4 regions of the Mesorhizobium sp. M7A.F.Ca.US.011.01.1.1 genome follow, and region 1 is predicted to be linked to each of the others. Evidence: predicted binding sites of a transcription regulator. Region 1 holds the regulator's gene; each other region holds the start of a gene.
The links. The regulator LexA, encoded in region 1, represses DNA repair genes until DNA is damaged. The targets are predictions, from matches to a motif close to TGTTCNNNNTGTGTTCNG.
Positions count from the first base shown of each region.

Region 2: EOA13_RS22290 (single-stranded DNA-binding protein) is a predicted target of LexA. The motif match lies at 3,454-3,471, and genes of this name have one in related genera.
Region 3: EOA13_RS07380 (PA0069 family radical SAM protein) is a predicted target of LexA. The motif match lies at 1,779-1,796, and genes of this name have one in related genera.
Region 4: recA (recombinase RecA) is a predicted target of LexA. The motif match lies at 2,868-2,885, and genes of this name have one in related genera.

Region 1 covers NZ_RZRT01000024.1:26,399-33,734, reverse strand. Annotated here, with positions in the region: gene gltA (citrate synthase) at 1-581, opposite strand, end outside; gene gltX (glutamate--tRNA ligase) at 767-2,191, opposite strand; partial or broken gene EOA13_RS20955 (ComEC/Rec2 family competence protein) at 2,294-4,743, shown strand; gene lexA (transcriptional repressor LexA) at 4,737-5,477, opposite strand; gene kynU (kynureninase) at 5,886-7,133, opposite strand; gene kynA (tryptophan 2,3-dioxygenase) at 7,216-7,336, opposite strand, start outside.
Region 2 covers NZ_RZRT01000027.1:32,615-39,950, forward strand. Annotated here, with positions in the region: gene EOA13_RS22270 (AraC family transcriptional regulator) at 49-873, opposite strand; gene EOA13_RS22275 (hypothetical protein) at 959-1,489, shown strand; gene EOA13_RS22280 (MarC family protein) at 1,631-2,260, shown strand; gene EOA13_RS22285 (OsmC family protein) at 2,288-2,713, opposite strand; gene EOA13_RS22290 (single-stranded DNA-binding protein) at 2,831-3,352, opposite strand; gene EOA13_RS22295 (metalloregulator ArsR/SmtB family transcription factor) at 3,580-3,894, shown strand; gene EOA13_RS22300 (SRPBCC domain-containing protein) at 3,891-4,394, shown strand; gene EOA13_RS22305 (ATP-dependent Clp protease proteolytic subunit) at 4,419-5,024, shown strand; gene EOA13_RS39575 (hypothetical protein) at 5,113-5,547, shown strand; gene uvrA (excinuclease ABC subunit UvrA) at 6,123-7,336, shown strand, end outside.
Region 3 covers NZ_RZRT01000004.1:108,775-116,110, forward strand. Annotated here, with positions in the region: gene EOA13_RS07365 (aldehyde-activating protein) at 1-88, shown strand, start outside; gene EOA13_RS07370 (hypothetical protein) at 78-1,052, opposite strand; gene EOA13_RS07375 (glycosyltransferase) at 1,197-1,721, opposite strand; gene EOA13_RS07380 (PA0069 family radical SAM protein) at 1,871-3,025, shown strand; gene EOA13_RS07385 (ribonuclease HII) at 3,178-3,873, shown strand; gene EOA13_RS07390 (F0F1 ATP synthase subunit B) at 4,152-4,643, opposite strand; gene EOA13_RS07395 (F0F1 ATP synthase subunit B) at 4,654-5,253, opposite strand; gene EOA13_RS07400 (F0F1 ATP synthase subunit C) at 5,317-5,541, opposite strand; gene EOA13_RS07405 (F0F1 ATP synthase subunit A) at 5,625-6,383, opposite strand; gene EOA13_RS07410 (AtpZ/AtpI family protein) at 6,443-6,850, opposite strand; gene EOA13_RS07415 (cell wall hydrolase) at 7,105-7,336, opposite strand, start outside.
Region 4 covers NZ_RZRT01000113.1:413-7,284, reverse strand. Annotated here, with positions in the region: gene EOA13_RS36075 (GFA family protein) at 1-101, opposite strand, end outside; gene EOA13_RS36070 (TfoX/Sxy family protein) at 193-516, shown strand; gene EOA13_RS36060 (pseudouridine-5'-phosphate glycosidase) at 725-1,642, opposite strand; gene EOA13_RS36055 (carbohydrate kinase family protein) at 1,718-2,662, opposite strand; gene recA (recombinase RecA) at 2,943-4,043, shown strand; gene alaS (alanine--tRNA ligase) at 4,342-6,872, shown strand, end outside.

The DNA.
Region 1 (7,336 bases):
ATGTGGTATTTGTAGGCCATCGCCGCGATCGTCGGCATCTTGGCGATCAGCCGCATGGAGGCAACCATGCGCTGGTAGGGGTCGGAGATGTCGGTGGAGTCGTGGTAGAAGGCCGACAGCGCGCCGACCACGCCGCACATCACCGCCATCGGATGCGCGTCGCGGCGGAAGCCGGTGAAAAAGCGCGACATCTGCTCATGCACCATGGTGTGGCGCGTCACGCGGTAGTCGAAGTCGTCCTTCTGCGCCTTGGTCGGCAATTCACCGTAGAGCAGGAGATAGCAGACCTCGAGGAAGTCGCCGTGTTCGGCCAACTGGTCGATCGGATAGCCGCGGTGCAACAGGATGCCGGCGTCGCCGTCGATGAAGGTGATTTCGGACTCGCAGCTTGCCGTCGAGGTGAAGCCGGGATCGTAGGTGAAAGCGCCGGTGGTGGAGTAGAGCGAGGCGATGTCGATGACATCAGGCCCGACCGAACCACTTCGCACCTTGAATTCATGGGTCTTGCCGGCGAATGCAAGCGTTGCCGTGGCCTCCTGGGTCTTGCCGCCCAAATCCATTTTTTTCGCAGCTTCGGTCATTGCAAACTCCTTCTTGTTTCCTCATGCCGGCAAAGGCAAAATTCTGCAGAGCGACACGTCGAAAATCACCGCAATGCGCGTATTCGCCACCGCATTTCAGGAGGTGCGTGCCAGATTGGGCCAAGGCCTAATGTTGCACTGCGAAACCCGCCTTTCAATGCCAATCTTCTTGGGCCAGTTTGCTCCTAATCGATTTGATCTGAGATGCGCGCCAGGCTTTCCTCGCGGCCGAGCACGGCGAGCACATCGAACACGCCCGGCGAGGTGCTTTTGCCGGTCAAAGCGGCGCGCAAAGGCTGGGCCACCGCGCCGAGTTTGTGACTGCCGGCCGCTGCCACCTCACGGATCGCCGCCTCCGCCGAGGCGGCTGTCCAGTCACTCGCAAGCCCGTTCAAAGCTTCGTGAGCACTGCGCAGGATCTTGCGGGCATCGTCGGTGAGCAGAAGGGCCGCCTTGTCGTCGATCGGCAGCGGTCGCGTGGCAAACAGGAAGGCTGCGCCGTCGACGAGCTCGACCAGCGTCTTGGCGCGCTCCTTCAGGCCCGGAAGCGCTGCCAGCAACTGCGCCTTGGTGCTGTCGTCCAGGCGTGCGGCAATCGCCGGGCCACCTTCGAGATGGGGCAGGGTGGCGATGAAGATATCGAACAGCTCGGCATCGCTCATACGGCGCATATGCGCGCCGTTGATCGCTTCCAGTTTGGCGAAGTCGAAGCGCGCCGCGCCCTTGTTGACATCGCCGATATCGAACCACGAGATCATATCCTTGATCGACATGATTTCGTCGTCGCCATGGCTCCAGCCGAGGCGCGCCAGGTAGTTGAGGAGCGCCTCCGGCAGGTAGCCCATGGCGCGATAGGCCTCGACGCCAAGCGCGCCATGCCGCTTCGACAGCTTGGCGCCATCGGCGCCGTGGATCAGCGGGATATGCGACATGGACGGCACGTCCCAGCCCATGGCGTTGTAGATGACGGTCTGGCGGGCGGCATTGGTCAGATGATCATCGCCGCGAATGATGTGGGTGACGGCCATGTCATGATCGTCGACGACTACGGCATGCATGTAAGTGGGATTGCCGTCCGAACGCAGGATGATGAAGTCGTCGAGATCCTTGTTGGGAAAGCGCACGTCGCCCTGGACACGGTCATGGACGATGGTCTCGCCTTCGGTCGGCGCCTTGATACGGATGGCGCCCTTGGCGCCTGCGGGCGCCTCTGAGGGGTCGCGGTCGCGCCAGCGGCCGTCATAGCGGGGTGGCAGCCCCTTGGCTCTGGCGGCCTCGCGCATTGCCTCCAATTCGGCTGGCGTGGCGTAGCAATAATAGGCCTTGCCCATGCGTACGAGTTCCTCGGCCACCTCGCGGTGGCGCGGCGCACGCTCGAACTGTGACACCGGCTCGCCGTCCCAACTCAGGCCAAGCCAGGAAAGCCCGTCGAGGATGGCAGCCGTCGCGGCTTCATTGGAGCGTTCGCGATCAGTGTCCTCGATGCGCAGCAGCATCGTGCCGCCGGTGTGCTTTGCATACAGCCAGTTGAACAGCGCCGTGCGCGCGCCGCCTATGTGCAAATAGCCGGTGGGCGAAGGGGCAAAACGGGTGACGACCTTGTCGGACATGGAACTCTCGGAAACCATCTGAAGCGGGGTGCGGTCGCGCGGACTTTCGCGCTTTGCGCGTTCATGTAGCATAGGGTGTCGAGGGCGCAAGGGGCAGACCTGATGGCTGGACGAGGCTGGGGCTCGGATCAGGGCGAGGACGCTGCCATTGGCGTCAGCGAACGGTCCCTGTTTGCGCCTCGGCCATTGCCGTCGCCCCTCCTGCCGGATCCCGGCCAAGCGCCGTTACAAGCGGATGTCGCCGCCTCTGTTCCTGTTGCCGAAACCGGCAGGATCGTTCGCGTGCGCCGGCAAATCAGCCTGACATCGCTGCCTCGCCTGCGCCACAGCGTGAACATGGCGGCGAGCCTGGAACTCGACCGGGGCGTGGCCTTCCTGCTGGTGCCGGTCTGCCTGGCGATCGGAGCGATCGGCTATTTTTCGCTGACGGCTGAACCCGACTTTGCGAGACCTGTCGCGGTTGTCATTCTGACGGGGATCTGTGCGCTGGTCTCGCGCTCATGGCCAAAGACCCATCTGTGTTTCATGGCGGCACTTTTGTGCGCCCTAGGACTGCTTGCTGCCAAGGTCGAGACGTGGCGTGCGGGCACACAAATGTTGGGCTCGGAAATTTCGACGCAAATCACCGGCCGCGTCGTTTCGCTCGACCGCATGGAGAGCGGCCGTATCCGGCTGACCATCGACGTGACCTCGACCGCCCGGCCGAAACTGCGCTATGCGCCGGAACGGGTGCGGCTTTCGGCACGCAAGATCCCGGCTGACGTGACCGCCGGCTCCCTCATCACCGGATATGCCAAGCTTTTGCCGCCGACCGGGCCGGTGCGGCCGGACAGCTATGATTTCTCCTTCGACAGCTATTTTGCCGGCATCGGCGCAGCGGATTCTTTCTCGGCAATCCAAAGCTTGTCGTTAGCGACGATGGCGACATGCCGCTGCCGGCCCGAATTTCCTCTAGCGTGGAAAAAGCCCGTGAAGGCATCGCCGACCATATCAGGGCGAGCGTCGGCGGCGCCGAAGGCGAGATCGCCGCGGCGCTCATCGTCGGCGTGCGCGCCGGCATTCCCGATGAGATCAATGAGGCGATGCGACGTACCGGCATCTACCACATCATCTCCATTTCGGGACTGCACATGGCGCTGGTCGCGGGCACCATCATGGGATTGCTGCGCAGCGCCTTCGCCTTGTTTCCCGACTTTTCCGCGCGTCGCCCGGTCAAGAAGTATGCCGCTGCCGCCGCGCTGTTCTCGATCGCGGCCTATCTCATCATCTCTGGAGTCGTCGTTGCCGCCGAGCGCAGCTTCATCATGCTGGCGGTGATGCTGATTGCCGTGCTGTTCGATCGAGCAGCACTCACCATGCGCAATCTGGCGATCTCGGCGATCGCCGTCATCGTGGTGTCGCCGCATGAGGTGGTCGGCCCGAGTTTTCAGATGTCGTTCGCCGCGACCGCGGCTCTGGTCGGCGCCTATGCCGGCTGGGCGGATCACCGCGCGGGAAGAGCAAGACCGCCGCCGCCAAAGCGATCCATGCCCGGTTTCCTGACGCGAAAATTCCTGCTGGCGGCAACCGGCCTTGCCATGACCTCGATCATCGCGGGAAGCGCGACGACGCTGTTTGCCATCTGGCATTTTCAGCGTGTCTCGCCGCTTAGCCTGTTTGCCAATCTCGCGGTTATGCCGATCGTCACCGTCGTCATGTTCCTGGCCGTCGCCAGCGCGCTGCTGATGCCTTTCGGATTGGATTGGCCGGCTCTCTACCTGATGGGTAAGGGCCTGACGATGATGATCGCCATATCCGGCTGGATCTCCGAGCGTTCGCCTGTCGACGGGGTCGGGCTGATTTCGCAACAGTCGGTCCTGTTGGTGGCAATTGCTTTGGTCATCGCGACGATGGCGACAACCTGGCTGCGGCTCGCTGCTCTGCCATTCGCGCTGGCAGGCTTGCTGACCGTCTCGGATACGCGCACGCCGGATGTGCTGATCTCGGAAGACGCCCGGCTGGTGGCGTTGCCGATCGGTGGCGGTGAGCTTGCCGTCAGCCGGGAGCGGCCGAACGAATTCACCGTCGACAACTGGAAACGCGCCCTGACATCAGAAACCATCGTCGTGCCAGAGGTGTTCGACAACAGCGATGGGCAATTCGATGTCGCGGATGCCGTTGATCTGCCGCTGGGATCCCCGTTCTATTGCTCCTCAGGCGTTTGCGTGGCCAGGCACATGTCCGGTGCGATCATTGCGTATGTCGAGGACCGCAAGGACACCTGGAAAGCCTGCGGCTTCGCCGAGCTGATCGTCATCAATGACGCCACCGCGTATGACGCCTGTCACAATCCGCTGGTCCTCGTCATCACCAAGCGGCAACTGGCTCGCAAAGGCAGTGCCGCGGTCTTCTTCGATCGCCAATCGGCGACCACGCCGGCGACGATCAGCTTCGCGGTGGACAGCCCATATCGGCCCTGGCACACGCAACGCAAATACTCTCGTGAGGCGAGGGGGCTGGCACCCTTCAAGAAACCGGAGAAGCCAGCGGCCAACCCACAGCCGCCTCAGTAGCGGCGGATCAGGCCGACGAGCTTGCCTTGCACCTTGACCCTGTCCGGGCCGAAAATACGGGTTTCATAGGCTGGATTGGCGGCTTCGAGAGCAATCGAAGCGCCCTTGCGGCGGAACCGCTTCAGCGTCGCTTCCTCTTCATCGACCAGCGCCACGATGATCTCGCCGGGGCTCGCCGTGTCGGCATTGCGGATGATGACGGTGTCGCCGTCGAAGATACCGGCCTCGATCATCGAGTCGCCCTTGACCTCCAGCGCATAGTGGGCGCCGCCCATGATCATGTCCGGCGGCACCGAGATCGAATGCGTCTGATGCTGGATGGCATCGATCGGCACACCGGCGGCGATACGGCCCATGACCGGGATCGACACGGCGGAGACCGCATCGTCATCATTGCCGGGCGAGGGCATCCGCGAAGGCGCCGGCTTGATCTGCCGGCCAAGGGCACCACCCTGACCGAGACTGCCCTGGATGACGCTTGGCGAAAACTTCTTTGCCGCGTTGAGGCCGGGCGCGATCGAGTCCGGCAATCGCAGCACTTCCAGCGCGCGTGCCCGGTTGGGCAACCGGCGAATAAAGCCGCGCTCCTCAAGTGCGGTGATCAGCCGATGAATCCCGGATTTGGAGGCAAGGTCGAGCGCCTCCTTCATCTCGTCGAAGGATGGCGGAATGCCGCTCTCCTTCAGGCGTTCATGGATGAACATCAGCAGTTCATGTTGCTTGCGCGTCAGCATGGCGGCCCCCAGGTTACCTGAAACCAGAATCGAAAAACAAACCCAGAACAAACCCTATCTGTTCCAGTTGTGTTCTGCAACCGTTTAAAGTTTAATGAATTTGTTAAGGCTGCTGAAATTATTTGGCGCTTGCCAGCGGGTCGCGATCACAGGCGCCAAGCACGGCGATGCGCCTGCTCACATTGAAATTATTATGGTTAATGACCTGTGGCTCATCCTCGACCCAAGGCTTGGCATTATCAGTCTATCGACCTCCACAAAGGACGATCAATCTTCGGGACGTTCGTTTGCCGTGAACGAAACGGAGCCAAAACGCCAACGTCTGTTGGCATTTGTGGCTGGAAATTCAGCTCTCCGTCATCTGCCAGGCAGTGAGGGCGGCGGCGGCGGATCGCGGGGATCGTTGCGTCAGGTAACGGCTTCCTTGACCGCGAAACGGCGGTCCTTCCATGCGCCCGTGCGCAGAATATCCTCCAGCACCTCAACCGCCAGCCACACATCTTTGTAGCCGACATAGAGCGGCGTGAAGCCGAAACGGATGGTCGATGGCGCACGAAAATCACCGATCACCCCGCGCTCGATCAGCGCCCGCATGATTTGATAGCCGTGATCGTGAAGGAACGACACCTGGCTGCCGCGCCTGGTCGCGTCGCGGGTGGTCTCCAGCGCGAGGCCATAGGCGCCGCACCTGGCTTCGACGAGCTGGATGAACAGTTCGGTCAGGGCGACGCTCTTCTTTCGCAATGCCGCCATGTCGACGTCGTCCCAGATCGCAAGCGCACCTTTGAGCGCCCGCATCGACAGGACCGGCTGCGTGCCGCACAGAAAGCGTCGGATGCCGGTGCCGGCCACATAGCCCCGTTCGAAGGCAAAGGGCCGTGCATGCCCCCACCAGCCGCTGAGTGGCTGGCTGATCTCGCCGTGATGGCGCTGGGCGGCATAGATGAAGGCTGGCGCGCCCGGACCGCCATTGAGGTATTTGTAGGTACAGCCGACAGCGAAATCGGCATTTGCGCGGTCGAGCTCGACCGGCAGAGCGCCCGCGGTGTGGCATAGATCCCAGACGATCAGCGCTCCGGCCGCATGAGCCTTGCGCGTCAGCGCCGCCATGTCGCGCAGTTCACCCGATTTGTAATTGACGTGGTTGACCAGCACCACCGCGACGTTTTCGTCGATCAGCTCTTCGATGGTCGGCGCGTCGACACCCGCGAGGCGCAGCAGGACGCCATCCCGGGTCGAGGCCACGCCTTCGGCGATGTACAGGTCGGTGGGAAAACTGTCACCTTCGGCGACGATGGCCGACCGACCGGGCCGCATCTCCATCGCCGCGTGCAGCACCTTGTAGATGTTGGTCGATGTCGTGTCGCAGACAACGGTCTGGCCGGCCGCGGCTCCTATCAGGCGTCCGAGCTGGTCGCCGAGTTCGATTGGCATCTCGAACCATCCGGCCGTGTTCCAAGCTCGGATGAGATCCTGGGCCCATTCTTGGGTCGCCGCCTGCTGCAGCTCGCTGAAAACGGCATGAGACGCTGCCCCCAGTGAATTGCCGTCGAGATAGATCATCCCCTCCGGCAGAATGAAACGGTCGCGCATGGCCCGCAGCGGATCCGTGGCATCCATCGCTTCGACTGCGGCGAGATCAGGAATTCCACTCATGGTCGGTCAGTCCCCGGTTGTTCGCGAAGGGTTTTCCGCCACAGCGCGTCCCCTCGATGTGCCTGTTCTCATTTCGATGATGTCAGAGCCGGGTGCGGACCGTCCACAGTTCCGGGAACAGCACGACCTCGAGCATTTTCTTCAGATACGAAGCACCCGACGTGCCGCCGGTGCCGCGTTTCAGGCCGATGATGCGCTCCACC
Region 2 (7,336 bases), on a different contig from region 1:
TGTCTACCTTTTTGCGGGCACGAGGCCGATTCACGAAGCAGAAACAGCCTATGCGCCACGGCGGCTGCGATACTGGCCCGGCGTCTCCCCCATGATCCGCCGAAAACGACGATTGAAGGTCGACAGATCGTTGAAGCCAGCCTCGAAAGCGATCGCCGAAACCGTATCGTCCGACATGCGCAGCCGTACCGCGGCCCTGTGCAGCCGGGTCTTGAGCAGGAATTGGTAGGGCGTCACGCCCGCGACCTGTCGGAAGATGCGCAGGAAATGATACGGACTGGTCGCGGTTTCATCGGCAAGCGCTGAAAGCGAGACAGGCCCATCGGCGTCCAGTTCGGTCCGCCGCACTGCCTCGGCTACCCGTTTCTGATCGCGGCGGCTCGGCGCGTGCCTGACATGCGTGCCTCCGGTGGCAGCCGTCGCGGCGGCACCGGCTATGCGCAGGGAAATTTCCTCGAAGGCATCCATGTCGGCAGTCTCGCGCGCGGCTTCCGCCTCGGCCAGCAGTGGCGCCAGCACCGGCAAAGGCGGCAGGCGCGGTGTGGCGAAGGCCAGCTTCCTGGCGTCCGGCACGCCAGCCACGATCCGTTCCAGGTAGGACGGCCCGAAATGAAACGACAGGCAACGGTCGCCGCTGCCATGTTCATGCCCGCACTCGTAACATGTGCCGGGATTGCCGAGCAGGAGGGCGCCGGGCGCCAGCATCGCCGTACCTTGTTGCGCGCGGTAGCGGAACGTGCCGCTGGTGACGGCGGCCACACAGAAATCCTGATGAGCTTCCTCGAAAGGCCGATCGCCAGCGCCAGCCGAGCAGATCACGTCCGTCACGCGCCAGCCGGGGCCGGATGCAAGCGTATGCGTTGTCGCTGTCATGGACGAAATATAGCAATTTTTCCCAAGCCCAGAACCCCATCACGGCCTACTCCTCCTGGTCTCCTGACAAGAAGAGACCGCAACCATGTTCGACCAATCCTCTTTTGCCGAAGCCCTGCACAGCCCCGGACCGATCGAAGGGCTTGCCGAAAAACTGAGCCTTTACGGCCGCTTCATCGGCGCCTGGACTTTCAACGCCTCGCGCCATCTCGAGGACGGCACCGTGCTGACCGGGCGTGGCGAGGTGCATTTCGGCTGGGTGATGGAAGGCCGGGCGATACAGGACGTCTGGATCCTGCCCGCGCGTGATGCCGGCCCCTCGCCATCCTTGGGCACATGGACTTTTTATGGCACGACGCTGCGCGTCTATGATCCCCGCGCGGATGCCTGGCACATCTTCTGGAGCGACCCGCGCAACCAGTATTTCAGCCGCCAGCTCGGCCGCGCCGAGGGTGACACGATCGTGCAAGTGGGCGCCGACGGCACCGGCAGTTCAGTACGCTGGAGCTTTTCACGCATCACCGAAAACTCCTTCCGATGGCTGGGCGAACGCTCGCAAGACAATGGCGCGACATGGCGGCTGGAAGTCGAGTTCCTGGCGCGCCGAGAGGTTTGATCGCCGAGGAATGCAGCAGCCCAGAATAAAAGCGTCGCGATCTTCGCGCCGGCATCAACCACTTTCCCGCTGACAGTTCCCACCGACCGGGCTTTGCTCTACCAATATTCTGTCCGGGCACGGCCGGCGGGAGGGTCAGAGATGCCGAGCTTCGACAGCCTGTTCAACGCCTTCGTCACCATTCTCGTGACCATCGATCCGCCTGGCCTGGCGCCCCTGTTCCTGGCCGTGACGCGCGGCATGAACCGCGAGGAGCGCCAGCAGGTTTCGGTGCGCGCCTCGATCATCGGTTTCCTGGTGATGGCGCTGTTTGCGGTTGCCGGGGCCTCGATCCTGTCGGTGTTCGGCATAACGTTGCCGGCCTTCCGCGTCGCCGGCGGTTTCCTGCTGTTCTTCATTGCCTTCGAGATGGTGTTCGAGCGCCGGCAGGACCGCAAGGAGAAGATCGGCGACGTCGCCATCACCAAGGACATGATCCACAACATCGCCGCCTTCCCGCTGGCGATCCCGCTGATCGCCGGCCCCGGCGCGATTTCGGCGACGGTGCTGCTTTCCGGTTCATTTCAGGGATTTGCCGCGCAGGCCGCCCTGGTCGGCATCATCTTCGTCTCCCTCGCCATCACCTATCTGGTGTTCGTGCTGTCGGAACGCATCGACCGCATCCTCGGCCAGACCGGCCGCTCGATCCTGACCCGGCTGCTCGGCGTCATCCTGGCGGCACTGGCCGTGCAGTTCGTCGCCGACGGCATCAAGGCGCTGATGGCGGGGTAACGCGACGAGCTGCCGCCGAAGCCGGCCCTACTTCGCCGTCGTGTCGATGACCTCGAAATCGTGGGTAATCGTGGCGGTCTTGGCAAGCATCGCGGAGGCCGAGCAATATTTTTCGATCGAAAGGTCGATTGCCCGTTTGACCTTGTCGCTGGACAGCGCCCGGCCCTTGACGACGAAATGCATGTGGATGCGGGTGAACACTCTTGGCTCGGTTTCCGCCCGGTCGGAGTCGAGTTCGACGACGCAGTCCTCGACCGCCTCGCGGCCCTTTTCGAGGATATGCACGACATCATAGGCCGAACAGCCGCCGGTTCCGATCAGCACCAGTTCCATCGGGCTCGGCCCCGGCGTCCTGCCTTCCGGTCCGTGCGCTGTTCCGAGCACGACCTTGTGACCGCTGCCGGATTCCCCGACGAAGGTGCGCTCCTCGACCCACTTTACGCGTGCTTTCACCCAACTCGTCCTCTCACCGTATTTCGTTGATCGGCCCGGTCAGCCTCAATCACGATGCAAAACCCCGAAAGTCCATGAATGACTCTCGGGGCACTGTGTCTGACATGACTGTTGCGATCAGAACGGGATTTCGTCATCCAATTCGCGCGACGAACCGCCACCGCCGCCGCTCTTGGCACCGCCACCACCGCGATTGAAGCCTTCGCTCGGGCTGGACTGGCCGAAATCGGAACCACGGCTGCTGCCGCCACCGGTATAGCCGCCGACCTGACCGCCCTCGCCCTGTCCGCGTGCGTCGAGCATCTGCAGCTCACCGCGGAATTTCTGCAGCACGACTTCCGTTGTGTACTTGTCGGCACCGGTCTGGTCCTGCCATTTACGCGTCTGCAACTGGCCCTCGACATAGACCTTCATGCCCTTCTTCAGATACTGCTCCGCCACCTTGGCGATGCCCTCATTGAAGATGACGACGTTGTGCCACTCGGTTTTTTCCTTGCGTTCGCCGGAATTCTTGTCGCGCCAGCTTTCCGATGTGGCGATGCGGATGTTGACGACCGGTTCACCCGAATTCAGGCGACGGATTTCGGGATCCGCGCCGAGATTGCCGACCAGAATGACCTTGTTGACGCTACCCGCCATGATATTTCTCCGCGCTCATCCGAAACAAATTTTTGTCGCAGCACCTTACAGGCTGCAGGCGATCGCCGCTTGCCATGGCTGCCTTTACCCACAAGGTTTTTTGTTCCCTTTTCGTTCTTATCCGTATCGCTGCTTATTGTCAAGGAATGGCAGCAATGCCGAAGCCGATCATATGGGCCCGAAAAGACCGCTTGCCAAATCGATAAGTATGCACTTATGCTTTTGCCATGATCGAAGCAGAGATTTTTCGCGCACTGGCCGACCCGACGCGCCGCGCCGTCTTTGAGCGGCTGGCCGCCGGCGAGATGAGCGTGTCGGAATTGCGCACCGGGATGACGGTGTCGCAGCCCGCGGTGTCGCAGCATCTGGCGGTGCTGCGTGGCGCAGGCCTGGTGGTCGAGCGGCGAGCCGGCCGCAACGCCTATTACCGCGCCGATCCGCAGGGGCTCGCCCCCTTGCTCTCCTGGATCGAACGCTACCGGACCTTCTGGCCGGAACGCATCGAAAGGCTGAAGGCGGTTTTGAAGGACATGGATCAATGAAGAAGGCGGGATCAACGACCAACGACGGCCAAAGCGACCCCCCGGATGCGCTCGAGTTCGAGTACGAGCTTGCCGAGCCGCCGGAAAAGGTATGGCGGGCTCTGACCGTACCGGAATTGCTGGCCGCCTGGATGATGCCGAACGACATCAGCCCCGAGATCGGCAACCGTTTTGCCTTCGCCGGACCGGACACGCCGGTCGAATGCGAAATCCTCGACGCCGAACCCGAGAAGCTGCTGCGCTATTCCTGGCGGGAGCAGCCGGGCGACGCAGCTAGGCAGGATCCGCTCGACAGCCCATTGGACAGCATTGTCACCTTCACACTTGCCCGAACCGTTTCCGGCGGCACGCATCTGCGTGTCGTCCATGACGGCTTTGCCCGCAAGGCCATGCCTGCTGTCGCCATGACAGGCGCCGGCTGTCTGCTTTCGCTCGGTGCAAACAGGTCATCTAAGCCAATCGCCGCAAACACGCCTCGCCTCCTGCTTCGCGCGGCCTGAAAACAAAACGGACGGAGAGAGATAATGAGCGGTGTTGCCAGTCTGGTGCCGATGGTTATCGAGCAATCGAGCCGCGGCGAACGCGCCTTCGACATCTTTTCACGGCTGCTGCGCGAGCGCATCATCTTCATCAACGGCGAGATCAACGACGACATTTCGGCGCTGGTCTGCGCGCAGCTTTTGTCGCTGGAATCGGACAATCCCGACAAGGAGATCTCGCTCTACATCAACTCGCCGGGCGGCGTGGTGACCAGCGGCTTCGCGATCTACGACACAATGCAATATATCAGCTGCCCGGTGTCGACCGTATGCATGGGCTTTGCCGCATCGATGGGCTCGTTCCTGCTGATGGCAGGCACACCGGGGCGCCGAATTTCCCTGCCGAACGCCACCATCCTGCTGCACCAGCCGCTGGGCGGCTTCCAGGGCCAGGCCTCCGACATCCAGCGCCATGCCGAGCGCATCGGCCGGACGAAACGGCACATGGCCGAACTCTACGCGCAGCATTGCGGCCGCAGCTATGAAGAGGTCGAGCGCACGCTGGACCGCGACCACTTCATGACCGCCCGCGAGGCCCAGGCATGGGGCATCGTCGACCATGTTTTCGACACGCGAAAAAAGGCGGCGTGAGCCAGGGCCGGATCGGAGTACGTCCGGCTGTCGAAGATTTGACGATGCCGGTCTGGTTCCATCGGCGGCGCGCCACTATAGTCTTGGGATGACCGACACTCATCAGTCCAGATCATTGCACCGCGTCATCGCCGTTATAGCGCTCGCCATTGCGGGCCTCACCAGCGGCGCGGCACTTGCCGAAGACAGTTCGCCGTCAACGCAAAAAGGCGCCCTGCCCGGCGTAACCGGTGACTACCGCATCGCCAAGCCGGCTCCGGAGCCCGACGACGCGTTTCCCGGCAACGGCAACGGCCAGTTCAAGATCGGCGATACGGATGTCAGGATTTCCGGCAGCATCACCGTCGATGTCGGCGCCGCTCGATCGGGCCGCCGCGCCACTGACAGTCTGTCGGCGCGTGCTGCGTTGCGCCAAACAGACAATCCGCACATGAAAACGGCCCCGCCGTGCTTTGCGCAAACGGACGGGGCCTTTTTGGATCTCAAATCCAATCTCTACCGGGAGTGTACTGCCGGCATTTGATTTCGGATGCAACGCGGCGTTCAACCGACGATCCGACTAACAGTCTCTGATTTTTACGGGGATATGGCAGGTCACGGTTTGTCGGGTGGCGAAAACGCTAAACCCTGGCACTTATGCCTGCCGCCGCTCCAGTACCAACTGGAACCCTATGGGACGATCCGGTGGCGTCATAGCTCCGCTCCTTTGTCCATTGCGACGTTGTCGTCACGAAGCACAAATCGCAAATGCCTGCGGCGTCTCGCAGGCCGCCTTTGGGCGGCGAGGCCATCGAAAGACGGCCGTCTTCGTTGACTGCTGGAGACTGCTCCCGTCAGCTGGTGGCGTCAACCATCAATAGCCGGTTACCGAAAAATGTGATCGCCGGGAGGTTACGTGCAGGTCAGCTTTTGCACAGCTTTGTCAGGAGCGTGTTCGGCCTTTGTTCTTTCCGCTTGCCCGTTCACGCGAAAGACGGTTAAACGCTTTGGTCGGGAACTGTGGCGTCTCTCGACGTGGCGGCAAAACTACCTACATAGGGGATGGCCGGGAAAACCCGCCATTCCAGGAAATTCCAGATTCTGAGGCGGCGACCGGCTATGGCCGACCATAAATATCTTTCCATTCGCGGGGCGCGCGAACACAATCTGAAGAATGTCGATCTCGACTTGCCGCGTGACAGCCTGATTGTCATGACCGGCCTGTCGGGGTCCGGCAAGTCATCGCTTGCCTTCGACACGATCTACGCCGAAGGCCAGCGCCGCTACGTCGAAAGCCTGTCGGCCTACGCGCGGCAATTCCTTGAGATGATGCAGAAGCCTGACGTCGACCAGATCGACGGCCTGTCGCCCGCCATTTCCATCGAGCAGAAGACCACCTCGAAGAACCCGCGTTCGACGGTCGGCACCGTCACCGAGATCTACGACTATATGCGGCTGCTTTTTGCGCGCGTCGGCATCCCCTATTCGCCGGCCACCGGCCTGCCGATCGAGAGCCAGACGGTTTCGCAGATGGTCGACCGCGTGCTGGCGATCGAGGAAGGCACGCGCCTGTTCATCCTGGCGCCGATGGTGCGCGGCCGCAAAGGCGAGTACCGCAAGGAATTGCTGGAGTTGCAAAAAAAGGGCTTTCAGCGCGTCAAGGTCGATGGCGTCTTCTACGAAATCGCCGACGTGCCGGCGCTGGACAAGAAGTACAAGCATGACCTCGACGTCGTCGTCGACCGCATCGTCGTGCGCGGCGATCTCGCAACGCGGCTCGCCGATTCCATCGAAACGGCGCTGAAGCTGGCCGATGGGCTGGCGGTCGCCGAATTCGCCGACAAGCCGCTCGATGCCAGCCAGACCGGCGAGGATTCGGTCAACAAGTCGAAGAACGAGACGCATGAGCGCATCCTGTTCTCGGAAAAGTTCGCTTGCCCGGTCTCCGGCTTCACCATTCCGGAAATCGAACCGCGGCTGTTCTCGTTCAACAACCCGTTCGGCGCCTGCCCGACCTGCGACGGTCTCGGCAGCCAGCGCGCCATCGACGGCAATCTGATCGTGCCGGACGAAAACGTCTCGCTGCGCGACGGCGCCGTCAGCCCGTGGGCGAAGTCGACCTCGCCCTATTACGCGCAGACGCTGGAAGCGCTGGGCAAGGCTTATGGCTTCAAGCTTGGCGACAAGTTCAAGGATTTGTCCGAAGAGGCCAAGGAAGCCATCCTGCACGGCACGGGCGAGCGCGAAATCACCTTCCAGTATGATGACGGCCTGCGCTCCTACAAGACCACCAAGACCTTTGAAGGCGTCATTCCCAATCTCGAGCGGCGCTG
Region 3 (7,336 bases), on a different contig from region 1:
GGAAAACAGGGCGCAGCGCCAAGCCAGACGCCGCACACACTGGACACCTGTCGAGATGAGCTTCGGATACGCAGCTCTCAGCGGATGACCGGCTCGCCATGAAACCGTCGGCGCGACGGCGGCGATACGCCGAAGCCGACTTCCATCATCAGTCGCGGCGTGCGTGCCGGCACGGTGCCCATATGAAAGCCAAAGGGGTCCTCGACGAAGCCGAGACCGGCCTCGCCGGTCAGCGTCACCGGGCTCTGCTCGCCATAGACATCCAGAACCTGTTGCGCGGGATGGCCGACCAGAAGGGTAAGCTGATGCTTGAGGCTGCGGCGCTTGTGGCTGCCCCTGACATAGACATGCGGACCGGTGTCGGCGTCGACCGGCTTGAGGTAGAAGAAGAATTTCAGCATGCGCCAGTCGTCGAGGTCAAAATGATACTTGCCGAGCGAGGCGAGGTTCTTGTCGGCATCCGAAGCGGCACCTGTGGGAAAACTCCACCAGACCCGCGTCGTGATCAGTTTCGCCTGGCCGCCGAGATAGTGCGCGGCAATATCCAGAAGCAGCGGATCGCGCTGGATGGCAAGCGCCGCCGGGCAGTCGAGGATGCGCTCGAAAAAATGCCCGCTAAGCAGCGAGCGGCCAAGGCGTTTCTCGGCCTCGGCATGTTCCCCCGGCATGAATTCGAGACGGCGGTCGAAATTGCCGAAGCAAGGCGTGCGCCCAGCGAAGTCGGCGATCTCTTCATGGATATCAGGCGGCAGGACCAGGCCTGAGAACAGCCCGTCGGAGCGCAACGCATCGACGACCGCTCCCCGTTCGACACCGGCAAACATCGTATCCCCGGCATGGGCGACCGGGCGGGCGCGCTTTGCGCCGAGCCAATGCATGCGGCGTCCGGGCATGGTGCGCGCCAACACGAACATCGGCAGCCAGGCAGGGTTCTCACGCAGGTCCGTCAGATAGGTTGGAATACGCACGGCGATGCGCCGCAGCAGGCTGCCGTTGCGCGCAATGGCCTCGAGACTGACCGCGCCGGATGTGTCGGGGGTTGAAAGCTTCATTGGGTCCTCGGCTATGAGAGCACCACCGATGCCGCATCGGTGGCTCGCCTCTCGGCATGACCCAAACCCAATTCCCGCTTGAACGGAAGCTAACCCCGCGTCAAATTTTGTGCAATGCACAATGACCTGAGCAACTGCAAAAAATCACGTCGAGGGGCGGCGCTCCTGCTTGGCCGGCGCCATCCAGATTTCAGCGTCGAGCCGCTTCGTCGCGAGGCCGCGGGCGATGGCCTCGGCACTGCTGGCACTCTTGGCCGCGGCCGCCGCTTGACGCTTGCTGATCAGCAATCCGTCGGCCAAGGCGCGGTTTCCCGAAAAGACCCGGGCCAGGAATGGCGTGCGACTGGCTCGCGTGCGCGAAAACCGTGCCGCCATGGTCTGCCTGGCCGTATGGGCGACAACTTCATCGATCCAGCCCTCTACCAGCCGCGCGCCCGGCTCCAGGAGCAGCAACCAATCCCCCTTGGCCTGGCGGATGCCGGCAACGACACCGCCCGTCACGTACTGACAGCCGGCATGCTCCGCCACATGATGCGTCTGGTCGGTAGAGCCTGTGTCGCAGACGATGACTTCACGCACCACGCCTTCGACCGCGCCGCCAATCAGCGAGGCGAGCGTGCGGGCGAGGCCCTCCTCGTCATTGCGGGTTTCGATGAGAACACTGAGCATCCTTAGCCGAATAGCGGAAAGCGCCCGACAGCGCCAGTTTTGCATCGCACCATAGAAAGTTCTTGCTTTGTTCTTCTCAACGAAATAGGAATAATTTCATGAGCAGAGCGATTCGACACAACATGGACAGTCCCTGGGAGCGGGCGAAAATGGAACAGATCGTGCGCGCCGACATTGCAGCTTTCGGAGCAGGAAGAGCCGAGATGGCCAACGCGATGGTCGAGCAGAGCGGCATGCGTGTCCGCCCGGACCGCAACCGCGGCAGGTCAGCTGGCATCAATCCGTCCGGCCGGTTCGAGCCGGTCAGCCGGCACGTGTTCGACGATGGCTGGAATTCGCTGGAGGAACTGCCGCCCTTCAAGACCGAAGTGCAGGTCGAGAAGCCGCGCACCATCATCACCCGCAACGAATCGCCCGACATTTCCTTCGACCGTTCCATCAACCCCTATCGCGGCTGCGAGCATGGCTGCGTCTATTGCTTTGCCCGCCCGACGCACGCGTTCATGGGCCTGTCGCCGGGTCTGGATTTCGAATCGAAGTTGTTCGCCAAGCCTGATGCGGCGCGCTTGCTCGACAAGGAGCTTTCGAAAGACAGCTACCAGCCGCGCACCATCGCCATAGGCACCAACACCGACCCCTACCAGCCGATCGAGAAGCAATACCGGATCATGCGCGAAATCCTCGAAGTGCTGGAAGCGCGCGGCCATCCAGTCGGCATCGTGACAAAGTCCGCTCTGGTGACGCGCGATATCGATATCCTGTCACGCATGGCCGAACGCGGGCTCGCCAAAGTGGCGCTGTCGGTGACGACGCTCGACCGTATGCTGGCGCGCACCATGGAGCCGCGCGCGTCGACACCGACCAAGCGGCTGGAAGCGATCCGGCAGCTTTCGGATGCCGGCATTCCGGCGTCGGTCATGGTGGCTCCAATCATTCCGGGCCTGACCGATCCGGAGATGGAACGCATCCTCGATTCCGCACGTGCGGCCGGCGCGCGCGAAGCGGGCTACGTGATCCTGCGCCTGCCGCTGGAGGTCAGCCCGATCTTCAAGGATTGGCTGCTGCGCCATTATCCCGACCGCTACCGCCATGTGATGTCGCTGGTCCGCTCGATGCGGGACGGCAAGGACTACGATTCGGAATGGGGCAAGCGCATGAAGGGCGCCGGTCCCTATGCCTGGCAGATCGGCCGGCGCTTCGAGATCACAGCGAAGCGGCTCGGCCTCAATGCCGAACGGCGCACGTTGCGAACCGACCAGTTCGTTGCCGCCGGGAAAGATCAGGTGCAGCTGACGCTGCTTTGAGAGACAATTCGTCGCGATGGTTTGATCCGTCGCGGCACCAGAATCCCGTCCGGCCTGCCCCGGCCTGCAGACGGTGCCCCTCCCGGTCCGGCGCCCCACCCGACCCGGAGGGACTTGCGGAGAATCAGAGCCGATGCGAACCTCGCCGCAACATGGCTCGCGCGCGTTCTGATTCTCCGCCTCTCTTTGAGATCATCGAGAAGCCTGACTTCTCCTTCGAGACGAAGGCGATGGCGGAGGGCCTGTGGCCGGTCGCCGGGATGGACGAGGCCGGCCGTGGCCCCCTGGCCGGGCCGGTGGTCGCTGCGGCGGTGGTGCTCGATCCCGCCAACATTCCGGACGGCCTCGACGATTCCAAACGCCTCAGCCATTTGCAGCGTGAGGCCTTGTTCCTGCGAATTCTTGGCTCCGCGCAGGCGGTCTCGATGGCCTCAATCAGTGCCGAGGGCATCGACGGCAGCAACATCCTCAAGGCAAGCCTGGAAGCCATGCGGCGCGCCCTGGTCGGACTGTCGGTCCGACCGAAACTAGCCCTCGCTGATGGACGCGACGTGCCGCCGGGGCTGCCTTGTGAAGGGCGCGCGCTGATCAAGGGCGACCAGCGTTCGCAATCGATCGCTGCCGCCTCGATCGTCGCCAAGGTGATGCGTGACCGCATGATGTGCGGCTGCGGCAACCATCACGACCGCTACGGGTTCGAAGTCCACATGGGCTACGCCACGGTTCGCCATCGCACCGCGATCGAAGCGCATGGCCCGGTGGCGCGGCTGCATCGCGTGTCGTTTTCGCCGTTCAGGCTGGGTGGCGCTGAAGTGGTTGAAGAAGAGAGCTTTGCTGGGCTGGATTGAACAACGGCGGCAGCGACAAGCCAATCTCCCCCTCGTGGGGGAGATGTCCGGCAGGACAGAGGGGGGCGCTGCCCCGCCGGCCTCTCAACCGATTGCAATTGCGCCCTCAGGCTTGTCCCGATAGATCGCAGGACAACAAAGATTAGCGTTCCTTCACGCCCCCCCTCTGCCCTGCCGGGCATCTCCCCCATGAGGGGGGAGATTGGCAGCTTCAGCGCCACAACAAAAAAGCCGCCAGGTTGCCCGGGCGGCTTTAATTGTATGAGGGCTGTGAGGGCTCAGTTCAGCTTCGACTTCACGTCCGCGAGCGATGCCTTGAACAGATCGGCACCGGCCTTGGCGTCGATCTTGCCGGCAAGCAGCGCGCGCGCTGCCTCTACGGCGATGTCGACGGCGCTGGCGCGGACTTCGCTGATGGCATCACGCTCGGCCTGACCGATCTTCTGTTCGGCAAGCGCGGTGCGCCTGACAACATAGTCCTCGGTCTTCTTGTGCGCGTCGGCGGCAAGCATATCGGCTTCGCGCTTGGCGGCGGCGACGATGTCGGCGGCCTCCTGCTCGGCTTCCTTGCGCTTGCGCTGATACTGGCCAAGCAGTTGCTGGGCTTCCTCGCGTAGCCGGCGCGCTTCGTCGAGTTCGTTGCTGATCCTTTCGGCGCGGGCGTCGAGCGCCTTGGCGATCAGGCGAGGCACCTTGATGTAGACGGCAATGCCCAGGAAGATGATCAGGGCTATCGTGGCCCAGAGCGTCGCGAGAGATGTGTAATCCATGATGCGCTCCTCACCGGGCCACGGATTTGACCGCGGCCGCGATCTCGGCCTTGCTGGCCTTGCCGCCAACCAGGGCTTCGACGATCGCCGAAGCGGTATCCTCGGCGATGCTGCCGACTTCCTTCATGGCATTGGCCTTGATGGAAGAAATGCGGGCTTCGGCTTCGCCAAGCTTGGCGTCGAGCGCGGCCTCGACCTTTTTGCGCGCGGTGTCGGCCTCGGCCTTGGCCGCGTCGTTGGCCTGCTGGCCGATCGCGTTGGCCTTGGTCTTGGCTTCCGCCAGTTCCTGCTCGTAGGCAGCAACGGCGGCGTCGGCCTCGCCCTTCAACTTGGCCGCCTGATCAAGGTCCTGCGTGATGCGATCGTTGCGGACATCGATGATGCCGCCGACGCGCGGCATCACCACCCGCTTCAGGAAGAGATAGAACAGCCCGAAGGTGATCGCCAGCCACAGAAGCTGCGACGGGAACGTCGCCGGATCGAATGGCGGAAACGTGCCATGCGCTTCAGCAGGCACGCTGGTGCCGGAATGCGTTTCGCCTTCCGTCGCAGCGTGGCTGGTATCGGCTGATGGCGCGGACTCTTGCGCAAAGGCAGATGTCACGAACATGGACTATCCCCGAAATTCAGGCCCGCCGCTTGCGCGGCCGGCCTGTCCAATCTTCCCGAGTGCTCAGCCGAACAGGGCCAGAAGCGCGATGAGAAGCGAGAAGATGCCCAGAGCTTCGGTCACGGCGAAGCCGAAGATCAGGCGGCCGAACTGGCCATCGGCAGCCGACGGGTTGCGCAGAGCGCCCGCCAGGTAGCTGCCGAAGATGTTGCCGAGGCCAATGCCCGCGCCACCCATGCCCAGGCAAGCGATGCCGGCGCCGATGTACTTTGCTGCTTCTGCGTCCATTTGTTCAACTCCTTTGGATCTAAAATTCCGTTGCGATTCCATCCGGCGCCAATGTTGGAATTCCTGGGCCGGAACTTTTGGACCTAATGCCCAGGGTGCAGGGCGTCGTTGAGATACATGCAGGTCAACACGGCAAAGACGTAGGCCTGCAGGAAGGCGACCAGCAGTTCCAGTGCCGTCAGCGCCACTGCCATCGCCAGAGGCAGGATCGAGCCGGCGACGCCGACCGCGCCGAGCGCGCTCAGGCTGACCACGAAGCCGGAGAACACCTTCAGCGTGATGTGGCCGGCGAGCATGTTGGCGAACAGACGAACCGAGAGGCTGACCGGGCGCGACACGAAGGAGATCACTTCGATCAGCACCACCAGTGGCAGCAGGAAGACCGGCACGCCATGCGGCACGAATAGTTTCAGGAAGCCAAGACCATGCTTCATGAAGCCGTAGACGACCACGGTTGCGATCACCAGCACGGCAAGGCCGAAGGTGACGATGATGTGGCTGGTGACGGTGAAGAAATACGGGAACAGGCCAAGCAGATTGGCGACGAGCACGAACATGAACAGCGAGAACACGAGAGGGAAGAATTTCATGCCTTGCGTGCCCGCGGCGTCGCGCAACATGTTGCCGACGAACTCATAGGCCATCTCGGAGACCGACTGAAGCCGCCCGGGAACCAGGCTGCGGCTCGACGTCGTGAGAAACAGGAATCCAGCCGCGACAATCACGGTTGCGACCATGAACAGCGCCGAATTGGTGAAAGACAGGTCATAGCCGCCGATGTCGATCGGAATCAGCTTGTTGATATGGAACTGGTGGATCGGATCGACCTTGTCAGCTGCCACGTTCAAACCCCGTCAATGCCGCGTACGGCCTCGTTACCATTACCGCACATGGTGCGCGGTCATTTCTTGTCGTCTTGACCACGGCGCGATTTATCGCCCTGTCCAAATTCTGCCACAACGCCGGCGGAACGCATCACATTGAGCACTCCGGCGCCAAAACCAAGCAGCAGAAACACGATCAGACCCCATGGCGATGTCCCCGCCAGACGGTCGATGATCCAGCCGATGCCGGCACCCACCACCACCCCGGCGATAAACTCGCTGGAGAGTTTGAGCGCCTGACCGTAACCGGCCACACTGCCCGCTTTCGCGTCGTCTTTCCCCTCGAGCCGGCCGGGCCGCCTTGTCGCAAGCGAAGCTTCAAGGTCACGGCGGCGGCGCTCAAGATCGTCGTCGCGGATATCGGGTTCATGCTGATTGCCGCGGCCGGTTTTTCCGGTTCCGTCTGGCCCATTCTTGTCGGCCATCGCAACCCCCCTGCCCGGTCAGACCGTCACCGTCCGTCCGCTTCTAAAGTCGCCGGCAACATAGTTAGAGGGTTTGCGCCCGTCAAGCCACGGGCGGAAGTTCAGTGCCATGTATTTTATGCAATGAAATCAATGAATTAGAAAGGTGCGACATCGTGCCCGCCATGATGACGAGGATGCTTGGCGCGAATCCCCCGCGCAATGGCTCTTCGATAGGCTGCGCGCCACATCAAAGATCAGCGGCTGCTCCGCACTCAGCTCCAGCCGCCGCCATAGGTCCGATAGAAGATATGCAGGCCGATCTTGGTCATCTTCTGCATCGTGCGCGCCCAGCCGGGATGGACATATTGGGCATAGTAGTGGGTCGACGATCCGACCTCCGGGATGAAGATCTTGCCGGCGGTGACGGCCATGGCGATCTCCTGGGCGGTCTTGTAGGCGGCTGGGCTATCGATGCGCTTCTTCCTGCCGTCGCAGGCGAAGGAG
Region 4 (6,872 bases), on a different contig from region 1:
CAGATCGAGCAGTAGCACAGCATGAATGGCGCCGGCGTGTGGCTCTCCACCTCGAAACGCACGGCATTGCAGCGGCAGGACCCTTTGAGCAGGACGGGCATGGCGGGAAACTCCGATCGACCTCACACAACCTGTCAGCATGATTTTGGTTGCGGCGATGACAAGGCCAAACGCCGGTGACATGATCGCGGCATGGACAATGAACGCATCGCCGAACTGTTCGAGGGCCTCGGCCCTGTCAGCATCCGAAAACTGTTCGGCGGCAAGGGCATCTATTTCGACGGTGTCATCGTCGCCATCGTGCTGCGCGGTGAGTTGATGCTGAAGGGCGACGAGCAAAGCGCGCCCGAGTTCGAGGCCGCCGGCTGCACGCAATGGACCTATACCGGTTCGCGCCACGGCAAGCTGGTCGCCATGCCCTACTGGAGCGTTCCAGACAGCGCTTTCGATGATCCCGACGAGATGACGATCTGGGCACGGCGGGCGTATGAGGCGGGACGAAGGGCGGGGAAGTGACGCGCAATATTTGGGAACGTCGGCGGGCCAGCACCCCCCTCTGGCCTGCCGGCCATCTCCCCCGCAAGGAGGGAGATGGGCAGTTTCAGCGTCTGCCTGCTTTTTTCAATGTTGAAGATTGGCGGAGGGTTTGATGACATCCGATCTCCCCCCTTGCGGGGGAGATGGCCGGCAGGACAGAGGGGGGTGCTGTCCCGCCGACGTTGGCCTACAGCGCCTTCGCAATCCTCGCCGCCAGCCTGGCATTGTTTTCCACCAGCGCGATGTTGGTCTTCAGGCTCCTGCCGCCGGTCAGTTCGAGGATTTTCGACAGCAGGAAGGGTGTCACCGCCTTGCCGGCCACGTTGAGCGCTTCTGCGGCCTTTTGCGCGGCGTCGATATAGCCCGCCATCTCCTCAGCCGGGATTTCATGGTTTTCCGGCACCGGATTGGCAATCAGCATGCCGCCGGCGAGCCCCAGCGCTGCCCTCGTCTGGTAGAAATGCGCGATCTCTTCCGGCTCGTGCAAGGTCAGCGGCGCGCGGAATGGCGAATGCCTGGACCAGAAGGCCGGCATCGTCTCGCAGCCAAGGCCGATCACCGGCACGCCGCGCGTCTCCAGCACCTCCAGCGTCTTTTCGATGTCGAGGATGGCCTTGGCGCCGGCCGAGACGACGATGACCGGGGTGCGCGCCAGCTCGTCGAGATCGGCGGAAATGTCGAAGCTCTTTTCGGCACCCTTGTGCACACCGCCAATGCCGCCGGTGGCGAACACTTTTATGCCGACCATATGCGCCGCGATCATGGTGGCGGCGACCGTGGTGCCGCCGGTGCGCCCTTGCGCCACCGCAAAACCGAGATCGGCGCGCGACAGTTTCATGGCGTCGCCCGTCATCGCCAGCGATTCGCGCTCGCCGTCCGAAAGCCCGATCTTTATGCGGCCGCCAACCACGGCGATCGTCGCCGGCACGGCGCCGCCGTCGGTGATGATCTTTTCGACATCGGCCGCCATGGCGCCATTGTCGGGGTAGGGCATGCCATGGGTGATGATGGTGCTTTCCAGCGCCACCACCGGCCGCCCGGCAGCCAGGGCCTGCGCCACCGGCGCGTGGATATCGATGAAGGGGCCGGCGGTCTCAGGGGTCATCAGGGTCTCCAATCCGGAATGCCGCGCGTCCGTCGGGACATCAGGCAACATCGCGGCACTATGAATTTGCCGGTCTCATGCCACTTCCCTGGCATCCGGCACAAGAGCCAACGCTTCCGCGAAGCTCGCCGCGGTGAACTCCGGAACGGCGTTGGCGCTTTCGATGGCAAGCGTCGCCCCGGCAATGCCTTCGCGCAGTGCTGACCGCAGGGGCAGTCCGCGCAGCAAAGCAGCGACCGTTGCGCCCGCCAGGGCATCGCCGGCCCCGGTGACGTCAGCGACCTTTCTTGGCGGCGGCGGCAGGATCGAGAAGGCGCTGGCTTCATCGAAGCCCAGCATGGGCTCGCTGCCCGCCGTCACCACGCCGCTGACGAGGCCGCTGCATCGCAACCCGTCGACGACCTCGCGCTCCGTGGCAGTCGCGGCGACGCCGGCCAGCACCATGGCCTCGCGCCGGTTCATGAAGACCAGCGAGAGCTCCTTCAGCACCGGTATCAGCCGCGTTACCTTGGCAGGCGAAATGGCAATGGCGAAAACCGGCTTGCCCGCGGCGAGCGCGACCAGCCGTTCCAGCGCCGAAGAGGGCAGGTTGGCGTCGCACAGGATCGCGTCGGCGGCAGCGATCACCTCCCGCACCTTGGAGCGCCTGATCTGCTTGGGAAACGCCAGGTCATAGAGCGCCATGTCGGCAAAGCCGACGATCAGCTCGCCCTCACTGTCGATCAGCGCCGTGTAGCTCGGCGTCGTGCGGTCGAGGAAGACCGCTGACAGGTCGGCAATGCCTGCCTCGGCAATGGCTCGCGAAACGGTGTCGGCAGCGGCATCGCCGCCGCGAACCGATATGAGCGACGCGGAGACGCCGCGCCGCACCGCACTGCGCAAAGCGTTGAAGACGCCGCCGCCGACATCCTCGCGCATCGTGCCGGGATTGGAGGCAGCCGGCACGTAAGCGCCGGACACCTGGCCGCGCCGGTCGATATGGGCGCCGCCTACGGCCAGTATTTTCGCGGATTTCAGCATGCCGGCGATATGACCTTTGTTATTCCAGCCGCACAAGCGCTAGGCTATGCGACGGAGCTTCGCATGCAAGGCGGCGATTCGGCAGATCGAAACAACCGAGCCGTCTGGCCCAACGTGTGGTGCATCCCTGATCGAATCCTTGGACAAAAAAAGAACAAATCCGGATATTGTTTGTTTTTCAGATATTTGACCCCTCTTGCCAAATGAGAACAAAAAAGGTACAAATAGGCAGGGATTACGGATTGTCCGGCCTTCATTGACGACCAAGGGGTGATGTATCATGGCTCAAAATTCTTTGCGGCTGGTAGAGGACAAGGCAGTGGACAAATCAAAGGCTCTGGATGCGGCGCTGTCGCAGATCGAGCGGGCTTTCGGCAAGGGCTCGATCATGCGGCTCGGCGCCAACGATCAGGTCGTCGAGATCGAAACGGTGCCGACCGGCTCGCTTGGCCTCGACATCGCGCTTGGCGTCGGTGGCCTGCCGCGCGGCCGCATCATCGAGATCTACGGGCCGGAAAGCTCGGGCAAGACGACGTTGGCGCTGCACACCGTGGCCGAAGCCCAGAAGAAGGGCGGCATCTGCGCCTTCGTCGATGCCGAGCACGCGCTTGACCCGGTCTATGCCCGCAAGCTCGGCGTCGATCTCGAAAACCTTCTGATCTCGCAGCCCGACACCGGGGAGCAGGCGCTGGAAATCTGCGACACGCTGGTGCGCTCCGGCGCCATCGACGTGCTGGTGGTCGATTCGGTCGCGGCGCTGACGCCACGCGCCGAAATCGAAGGCGAGATGGGCGATTCGCTACCCGGCCTGCAGGCCCGCTTGATGAGCCAGGCGCTGCGCAAGCTGACCGCTTCGATTTCGCGCTCCAACACCATGGTCATCTTCATCAACCAGATCCGCATGAAGATCGGCGTCATGTTCGGTTCGCCCGAGACCACGACGGGCGGCAACGCGCTGAAATTCTACGCTTCGGTGCGTCTTGACATCCGCCGCATCGGCTCGATCAAGGACCGCGACGAGGTTGTCGGCAACCAGACCCGCGTCAAGGTGGTCAAGAACAAGCTGGCGCCGCCCTTCAAGGTGGTCGAATTCGACATCATGTTTGGTGAAGGCGTGTCCAAGACCGGCGAACTGGTCGATCTCGGGGTCAAGGCCGGTATTGTCGAGAAGTCTGGCGCCTGGTTTTCCTATAACTCGCAGCGTCTCGGCCAGGGCCGCGAAAATGCCAAGCTGTTCCTGCGTGACAATCCCGACACGGCACGCGAGATCGAGTTGTCGATCAGGCAGAATGCTGGGCTGATCGCCGAGAAATTCCTCGAGAATGGCGGCCCTGAGCGCGGCGAAGACGACGGTTTCGAGGAAGAATCCGGCGCCATGTAACAGCTTCGTGCGCGATGCCGGCCGGAGTTCGGCCATAATCGCGTTCTATTATCTCAGGCTTATGTAATTGAGTTCCGCGTTATTGCGTTTCGAAACCGCCGGCCCAGTGCCGGCGGTTTTGCGTTTTGGCGGCGAAAACAGGCCGGTTCGAATGGCCGGCAAAGGCCGTGGATTGGACCAATTCCGTGTTTCTGGACAGGGTGAGGCGCGGCGGCTAAAAGGCCAAGTCCTAATCTTCTAAAAACGCAGAGCCCATTTCCGCCGGTTTGCCGGCGGCTCTTCCGAAAAGGCAGCATTCATGAGTGGCGTGAACGAGATCCGGTCGACATTTCTCGACTACTTCCGCAAGGAGGGTCACGAGATCGTCGCGTCGAGCCCGCTGGTGCCGCGCAACGATCCGACACTGATGTTCACCAACGCCGGCATGGTGCAGTTCAAGAATGTCTTCACCGGTTTGGAGAAGCGGCCCTATTCGCGCGCGTCGACCGCCCAGAAGAGCGTGCGCGCCGGCGGCAAGCACAACGATCTCGACAATGTCGGCTACACGGCACGCCATCTGACCTTCTTCGAGATGCTCGGCAATTTCTCCTTCGGCGACTATTTCAAGGAGCGCGCCATCGAGCTTGCCTGGAACCTGATCACCAGGGAGTTCGGGCTGAACAAGGACAAGCTGCTGGTCACCGTCTATCACACGGACGACGAGGCGGCCGGTTTCTGGAAGAAGATCGCCGGGTTTTCCGACGACCGCATCATTCGCATCGCGACATCGGACAATTTCTGGGCGATGGGCGATACCGGCCCGTGCGGTCCGTGTTCGGAGATCTTCATCGACCGCGGCGAGCACATCTGGGGCGGCCCTCCCGGCAGCCCGGAGGAAGATGGCGACCGTTTCCTGGAATTCTGGAACCTGGTCTTCATGCAGTATGAACAGGTGACGAAAGAAGAGCGCATCGACCTGCCGCGCCCCTCGATCGACACCGGCATGGGCCTGGAGCGCATGGCGTCCATCCTGCAAGGGGTGGAAAGCGTCTTCGAGACCGATCTGTTCCGTCATCTGATCGACGCCGCATCGTCGGCGATCGGGCATGGGCCCGACAAGGAGACAGTCGCCTCCTACCGGGTCATTGCCGATCATCTGCGCTCGTCCTCGTTCCTGGTCGCCGATGGCGTGCTGCCGTCGAACGAAGGCCGGGGCTATGTCCTGCGCCGCATCATGCGCCGCGCCATGCGTCATGCGCAGTTGCTCGGTGCCAACGAACCGCTGATGTGGAAGCTGGTGCCGGCGCTGGTGCGCGAAATGGGTCAGGCCTATCCGGAACTGCTGCGCGGCGAACAGTTGATCACCGAGACGCTGAAGCTCGAGGAGACCAGGTTTCGCAAGACGCTGGTGCGCGGCCTCGGCCTGCTTTCGGAGGCGACCGAAACTCTTCATGCCGGCGACATGCTGGATGGCGAGACGGCCTTCAAGCTCTACGACACCTATGGCTTCCCACTCGATCTGACGCAGGACGCGCTGCGCCAGCGCAGCATCTCTGTCGATCTTGCCGGCTTCACCAATGCGATGGAGCAGCAGAAGGCCGAGGCGCGCAAGCACTGGGCCGGCTCCGGCGACGCGGCCACCGAGACCATCTGGTTCTCCGTGCGCGAGAAGGCCGGCGCCACCGAGTTCCTCGGATATGAGACTGAAGCTGCCGAAGGCATCATCCAGGCGCTGGTCAGGGACGGCAAGACCGTCGACAGCGCCGGCAAGGGCGACGCGGTGGCGATCGTCGTCAACCAGACGCCGTTCTATGCCGAGTCCGGCGGCCAGATGGGCGACACCGGTGTCATCTCCGGCGAGGGGTTCTCGATCGAGGTTTCGGATACGCAGAAGAAGGCCGACGGGCTGTTCGTGCATGTCGGCAAGGTTGCCAGCGGCACGGTTAAGACCGGTGCCGCCGTCGAGCTGAAGGTCGACCATGCAAGACGCTCGAGGCTGCGCGCCAACCATTCCGCGACGCATCTGATCCACGAGGCTCTGCGCGAGGTGCTGGGCAGCCATGTCGCGCAGAAGGGCTCGCTGGTGGCGCCCGAGCGCCTGCGCTTCGACATCTCGCACAACAAACCCATTTCATCAGAGGACCTCGAAGAGGTCGAGCGCATGGCCAACGAGATCGTCGTGCAGAACGGCCCGGTGTCCACGCGCCTGATGTCGGTCGACGATGCCATTGCCGAAGGCGCCATGGCGCTGTTTGGCGAGAAGTATGGTGACGAAGTGCGCGTCGTGTCCATGGGCACCGGGGTGCACGGCGCCAAGGCCAACCGGCCCTATTCGGTCGAACTCTGCGGCGGCACGCATGTCAGGGCGACCGGCGACATCGGCTTGGTGCGTGTCGTATCGGACAGCGCGGTCGCGGCCGGCGTGCGCCGCATCGAGGCGCTGACCGGCGAAGCCGCGCGCAAACATCTCGACGAGCAGGACCGGCGTTTGAAGGCGACGGCGGCCGTGCTCAAGATTTCGCCGGCCGATGTGCCGGCGCGCGTCGAGACGCTGCTCGAAGAGCGCAAGAAGCTCGAGAAGGAATTGACCGAGGCGCGCAAGAAGCTGGCGCTGGGTGGGGGATCGTCAGCCGATGCTCCAGCCGCCAATGAGACGGTCGCCGGTGTCGGCTTCCTCGGCAAGACGGTCTCCGGTGTCTCGCCGAAGGATTTGAAGCCGCTGGCCGATGCCGGCAAGAGCTCGCTCGGCTCCGGCGTCGTCGTCTTCGTCGGCGCCGGCGAAGACAACAAGGCAAGCGTCGTGGTGGCCGTCACCGACGACCTCATCGGCCGCTTCAGCGCCGTCGACCT